One region of the Paraburkholderia sp. MM5384-R2 genome, then DNA from elsewhere that is predicted to be linked to it. Evidence: predicted binding sites of a transcription regulator. Region 1 holds the regulator's gene; the other holds the start of a gene.
What was found. The regulator LexA, encoded in region 1, represses DNA repair genes until DNA is damaged. The targets are predictions, from matches to a motif close to ACTGTATNNNNATACAGT.
Positions count from the first base shown of each region.

Region 2: the regulator LexA is predicted to act here: its motif matches at 1,523-1,540, upstream of recA (recombinase RecA).

Region 1 covers NZ_JACHDI010000001.1:464,292-467,704, reverse strand. Annotated here, with positions in the region: gene HDG37_RS02235 (DUF2939 domain-containing protein) at 1-300, opposite strand, end outside; gene HDG37_RS02230 (hypothetical protein) at 420-764, opposite strand; gene lexA (transcriptional repressor LexA) at 855-1,505, opposite strand; gene HDG37_RS02220 (sulfate ABC transporter substrate-binding protein) at 1,817-2,863, shown strand; gene cysT (sulfate ABC transporter permease subunit CysT) at 3,023-3,413, shown strand, end outside.
Region 2 covers NZ_JACHDI010000013.1:2,651-6,063, forward strand. Annotated here, with positions in the region: gene recX (recombination regulator RecX) at 1-337, opposite strand, end outside; gene recA (recombinase RecA) at 345-1,421, opposite strand; gene HDG37_RS20510 (response regulator transcription factor) at 1,677-2,474, shown strand; gene HDG37_RS20515 (sensor histidine kinase) at 2,484-3,413, shown strand, end outside.

The sequences.
Region 1 (3,413 bases):
GCCGATCAGCGTCACGCCGATCACCGCGCCGATCGTGGCCATCTTGTTGCCGGCATCCGCCTCGAGCCGGCGTGTCAGCATGGCGCCCACCTGTTGCTTCAGGCTATCGCGTAGCGCGGGAAAGTCCACGTACTGATTGACGGTTTGCACGTCACGCGCATCGGCGGCGCGTTTGAGATTGTTCACCGCGAGATACGGTGACGCATAAATAAAGCCCAGCGCGGCAATCACGATCACCACGATCAGCGTGATCAGCAGCGGCCGGGTGGCGCTGCCCTGTATGCGTTTCCGAATTGTCATCGAATGGGGCTCCACGTCAGTGATGATCTAACGTCGACCACGGCGAGGTCGAAACGATCCCATCCCACGCGAATCTCTGAACATCCGAAGTGCTTGTTGCATGCGTACTCAGGATTCGCTCAGGCTTCGAACACCGCGCCGTGCACGTTGGCTTCGTCGGCTATGCAGCGATCGATCATACGGCATACGGCGTCGACTGTGCCGACCATGATCAGTCGCGACGGTCCATGATAGACCCGCACCGGCGCGCGACGCGCGGGCTCGGCGATGTTCAGCGCCGAATTCAGCGACACGCGCGCGAACGCCGGCAACGACGACGGCAGACCGGAAGCTTCGGCAGCCGCGTCGAACAGCGACGGCGTGCGCGCAGCGGGCGCCTCGATTAGCGCGCAGGGCGTGAGCTTGCGCAGATGGCGCAGACGGCCGAACTGGCGAAAGGGCAACAGGCGGGCAAGGCGTTCCATGAGTCTCTCCAGGCGATGCGGCATAGATGCAGGCGTAAATGCGGCTTGGGTCGGACAAACCGGCGCAAGCGTTCTGGCGACAGCGAAAGATCAGAACTCGCTGGGGCGGATCAGCCCGACCGCGATCCCTTCGAGCGCGAAATCGGCGCTGCCGGTTTCCACGAAGATGTTGTCGTAATCGGGGTTTTCGGCGATCAGTTCGATGCCGTTCGGCCGGCGCTTCAGACGCTTGACCGTCACGTCGTCGCCAAGCCGCGCAATGATGATCTGGCCGTCCTTCGCTTCGGTGCGCTTTTGCACCGCGAGCAGGTCGCCGTCGAGAATGCCCGCGTCGCGCATCGACAGGCCGCGCACCTTCAGCAGGTAGTCGGGCTTGCTCGAGAACAGCGCCGGGTCACACGCGTAGTGCTGCGAGATATGTTCCTGCGCGAGGATCGGGCTACCCGCCGCGACCCGGCCGATCAGCGGCAACGACAACTGCATCAGGCCCGCATGCGGCAGGGTGAACTGATACGGCGCGTCCTCCTGCCCGGACAGCAGGCGGATGCCGCGCGACGCGCCGGCCGCGAGTTCGATCACGCCCTTGCGCGCCAGCGCGCGCAGATGCTCTTCCGCGGAATTGGCCGAGCTGAACCCGAGTTCGGCGGCAATTTCCGCGCGAGTGGGCGGAAAGCCCGTGCGTTCGATCGCGCGGCGGATCAGATCGAAAACCTGCTGCTGTCGTGCGGTGAGTTTTGTCATGGCCACTGTATGTATGAACAGGTGACTGTATTTTTATACAGTATTCGGCGCTTTTCAAGCTTTACTTTAAGTTCGTCGCAAGGGCCACGCTGGGGCGTCGTTTATCGGCGACATGACGGCGTTGTCGGTGTCCCAACCGCCGGCGCATCTGTCGTTACCACTTTTGAGCATTAAAAAATGAAGAAACATTATTTTTAATCATGAAAGCGCTTCGATAGACTGGCCTCCGGTTGGCGCTCATGTGCACGTGAGAGCGACGCAGAACAACACCAGACGCTCATCAGCGGACCATCACGCGGAGAAAAATTGAAATGAACGATCGGTATACGGGGCTTGCGGCTCGAACCAGAAAACTGATCGCGGCGCTCGCCGTCGGCGCGGCGGGCGCGCTTGGCATGTTGGGCCCAAGCGGCGTCGCGCACGCCGACACCACGCTGTTGAACGTGTCCTACGATCCGACGCGCGAGCTGTATCAGGACATCAATCAGGCATTCGGCAAGGAATGGAAGGCCAGCACCGGCGAAGCCGTCACCTTCAGGCAGTCGCACGGCGGCTCGGGCGCGCAGGCTCGCTCGGTGCTCGACGGACTGCAGGCCGACGTCGTGACGCTTGCGCTCGCCTATGACATCGACGCGCTCGCGAACAAGGGGCTCGTCGACAAGAACTGGCAAAAACGTCTGCCGGACAACGCATCGCCGTACACGTCGACGATCGTGTTTCTGGTGCGCCAGGGCAACCCGAAGCACATCAAGGATTGGGACGATCTGGTGAAGCCGGGCGTGTCGATCGTGACGCCGAATCCGAAGACCTCGGGCGGCGCGCGCTGGAATTATCTGGCCGCGTGGGCGTACGCCGAGCATCAACCGGGCGGCAACGACCAGAAGGCCAGGGAGTTCGTCGGCAAGCTGTACAGGAACGCCGGCGTGCTCGATTCGGGCGCGCGCGGCGCGACCACGAGCTTCGTGCAGCGCGGTATCGGCGACGTGCTGATCGCGTGGGAAAACGAGGCGTTCCTGTCGCTGAAGGAGTTTGGTCCGGACAGGTTCGAGATCGTGGTGCCGTCGGTGAGCATTCTGGCCGAGCCGCCGGTCGCGGTGGTCGACAAGGTCGTCGACAAACACGGCACGCGCAAGCTGGCCGAGGCATATCTGAACTTCCTGTATAGCGAGCAAGGTCAGGAGATCGCCGCGCGCAATTTCTATCGTCCGCGTTCCAGCAAGGTGCCCGCCGAGCTGACCGCGAAGTTTCCGAAGCTGAAGCTGTACACGATCGACGATTCGTTCGGTGGTTGGACCAACGCGCAGAAGACGCATTTCGCGGACGGCGGCGTGTTCGATTCGATTTATCAGCCGCAGTAAGAACCACCGCCTGAATCACAGCCAGGGAAAAAGGGCGCGCCCAATGGGCGCGCTTTCCGCTAACCGGGGTCCGGTGGCCAGCAGTGCGGCAGTACCGCAGTACGGCAGCACGGCAAAACGAACAACCGCGCGAGCATCAACCATGAACGAGTATCCAGCATGACCACGTTGACCTTCCGCAAGCCGAGCGCATTGCCCGGTTTTGGCCTGACACTCGGCATCACGGTGGCTTATCTGAGCCTCGTGGTGCTGATTCCATTGGCGGCGACCTTTCTGAAAACCGCGACGCTCGACTGGGATCAGTTCGTGCGCGCGGTCACGTCGCCGCGTGTGCTCGCGTCGTATCGGCTGACGTTTTTCTCGGCGCTGGGCGGCGCGCTGATCAACGCGGTGTTCGGCTTTCTCGTCGCGTGGGTGCTGGTGCGCTACACGTTTCCGTTCAAGCGTATCGTCGATGCGGTCGTCGATCTGCCGTTCGCGCTGCCCACCTCGGTGGCGGGCATTTCGCTCGCGGCCGTGTATGCGGGCAACGGCTGGATCGGCCAGTTCC
Region 2 (3,413 bases), on a different contig from region 1:
CGAGCGCGCGCGCTTTCAGCGAACGGGCGGGGCGTTGGGATTTCCTGCTGTCGTCTTTGTCGGACTGGCCCGGCTTCTCTTCGCCGGGTTGGCGACGCGAGCGGGTGTAGGTGACCTCGGAGGGAATTGGGGAATCGAGTCCGGAGGAATCCCGGCTGGACGACGCTGCAGCGGGCGCAGACCGCGTACGCTGGGGGCCGCGGCCCGCAGCGCGGTCATGTGCGTCGAACGGTTCGAACGGATCGCCGGACTCAGGCGATCCGTCCGCCGCGTCGCGCGGGCCGTCCGGATAGCGTCCGGAGTCGGAACCGGACAGCGGCCGGCCTTTGCGTATCACTTGATGCTTACTCTTCTTCGCCCGCGACTTCAGCGTCCGCGCCGGTCACGGCGTTCGCCATCGCGGTAACGCCCAGCGATTCGCGGATACGGTTCTCGATTTCGCGAGCGATATCCGGATTTTCGCGCAGGAATTCACGCGCGTTGTCCTTGCCCTGACCGATCCGCTCGCCGCTGTAGCTGTACCATGCGCCGGCCTTGTCGACGATCTTCGCCTGCACGCCGAGGTCGATGATTTCGCCCTGACGCGAGATGCCCTCGCCGTACAGGATGTCGAAAATCGCTTCACGGAACGGCGGCGCCACCTTGTTCTTGACGACCTTCACGCGGGTTTCGTTGCCGATCACTTCGTCGTTCTTCTTGATCGAGCCGATGCGGCGAATGTCGAGACGCACCGACGCGTAGAACTTCAGCGCATTACCGCCCGTGGTGGTTTCCGGGTTGCCGAACATCACGCCGATCTTCATGCGGATCTGGTTGATGAAGATCACGAGGCAGTTCGTGCGCTTGATCGTGCCGGTCAGCTTGCGCAGCGCCTGCGACATCAGACGCGCCTGCAGACCCGGCAGCGAGTCGCCCATTTCGCCTTCGATTTCCGCCTTCGGCACCAGCGCCGCGACCGAGTCGATCACGATCATGTCGATCGAGCCCGAGCGCACCAGCGCGTCGGCGATTTCGAGCGCCTGTTCGCCTGTGTCCGGCTGCGAGACCAGCAGGTCGGCGACGTTCACGCCGAGCTTGCCCGCGTATTGAATGTCCAGCGCGTGTTCCGCGTCGATGAACGCCGCGGTGCCGCCGAGCTTCTGCATTTCGGCGACGACCTGCAGCGTCAGCGTGGTTTTACCGGACGATTCCGGACCGTAGATTTCGACCACGCGGCCGCGCGGCAAACCGCCGACGCCCAGTGCGATGTCGAGGCCGAGCGATCCGGTGGAGACCACCTGGATGTCTTCGACTGCCTCACCTGCGCCGAGCCGCATGACCGACCCTTTGCCGAACTGCTTTTCGATCTGCGCGAGCGCGGCGGCGAGAGCCTTGCTCTTTTCAGCAGTCAGTCCAGCCGAGCCTTTCTTGCTTTCTTCCATGAATCGTCCTTTGCTATGATGAACGGCGTCTGAGGCAGATGTGCACCCGTGGTTCCACTCGAATTGAGCGGAGTCTCCAGGAGATCACACGAAACGCAGACACTGTATAAAAAAACAGTGGTTTTGGCAAGCGCGATTGTGATGCGAACGCGCATCTTTTACTGTCGCATCGCCCCAACTACCCACAATAATGTTCGGAGACCGCTGCGCGCCGGGGCAACCCCCACGGTGCCGGCAAAGCCAGGCTGGCGCATCATGCGAATTCTGATTGCCGAAGACGACAGCATACTCGCGGATGGTCTGGTTCGATCACTCCGCCAATCGGCCTATGCGGTCGATCACGTGAAAAGCGGCATGGAAGCCGATACCGCGTTGTCAATGCAGACGTTCGACCTATTGATCCTCGATCTGGGCCTGCCGCGCATGTCCGGGCTCGAGGTGCTGCGCCGCCTGCGCGCGCGCAATTCGAACCTGCCCGTGCTGATCCTGACCGCCGCCGATAGCGTCGACGAACGCGTCAAAGGCCTCGACCTCGGCGCCGACGATTACATGGCCAAGCCCTTCGCGCTGAACGAACTCGAAGCGCGCGTGCGCGCGCTGACACGGCGCGGCGCGGGCGGCGGCCCGACCGTCGTGCGGCATGGCTCGCTGTCGTTCGATCAGGTGGGCCGCATCGCCTACGTCAACGACCAGGCGATCGATCTGTCCGCGCGCGAACTCGGGCTGCTCGAAGTGCTGCTGCAACGGATCGGTCGGCTGGTCTCGAAAGAGCAGCTCGTCGACCATCTATGCGAATGGGGCGAGGAAGTCAGCAACAACGCGATCGAAGTCTACGTGCACCGGCTGCGCAAGAAGATCGAACCGAGCGGCGTGCGCATCATCACCGTGCGCGGGCTCGGCTACTGTCTCGAAAAAGCGGCGCCGCCGGCGAATGCGAGCGCGCCCGCCACCCCGGCCGGCTCCGAGCCGCAGACGGCACAAGCGGCACAAGCGGCACAAACGTCCACCGCGCCGTCGTCCAGCGCGATGCCGGCGAGCCACCACTACAAATAGAGGCCAGCGATGTCCGCACGCGCTGATCGCGCCACGGCGCACGCTGCGGACCTCGACGAGGCGCGCGACGCGCGCTACGCCAATCCGTTCGCCCCGCCCGACGAAACCGAAGCCGCCGCCGAAGCGCGTCCGCGCTCGCTGTTCGGCGAAATTCTCGACTGGATGCTCGCGCCGCTGCTGCTGCTGTGGCCGATGAGCCTCGCGGTCACCTATCTGGTCGCGAAGTCGATCGCGAACGGGCCGTTCGACCGCGCGCTCGAAACCGACGCCTACGTGCTCGCGCGCCAGATCCATCCGGTCAACGGCGTCGCGGAGCTGTCGCTGCCCGAGTCGACGCGCGATTTCCTGCGCGCCGACAACGTCGACAGCGTGTTCTTTCAGGTGCTCGGCACGCGCGGCGAGCTCGTGGCCGGCGAGCGCGACATGCCGCTGCCGCACGAGGAGGACCGCCCGCCACCGGGCCTCGTCGAATTCCGCGACGACGTGCTGCGCGGCAACGACATCCGCGTCGCCTACACGACCGTCGAGTTTCCGCAGACGCCGGGCGCGCAGGCCGTGCTCGTGCAGGTCGCCGAAACGCTCGACAAGCGCAGCCAGCTCGCCAACGACATCATCAAGGGCGTGATCCTGCCGCAGTTCGTGATCCTGCCGCTCGCGATCCTGCTCGTGTGGTTCGGGCTGTCGCGCGGGCTCGAGCCGCTGCATGCGCTGCAGGCGCATATCCGCGCGCGCCGGCCGGACGATCTGTCGCCGCTCGAAGCGCGCCGCGCGCCGCCGGAAATCGAGCCGCTCGTCACGTCGTTCAACGATCTGCTCACGCGCCTCGAACAGAACATGGAGCTACAGAAGCGCTTCATCGCCGACGCCGCGCATCAGATGAAAACGCCGCTGGCCGGCCTGCGCACCCAGGCCGAGCTCGCGCTGCGCCAGAACGCGTCG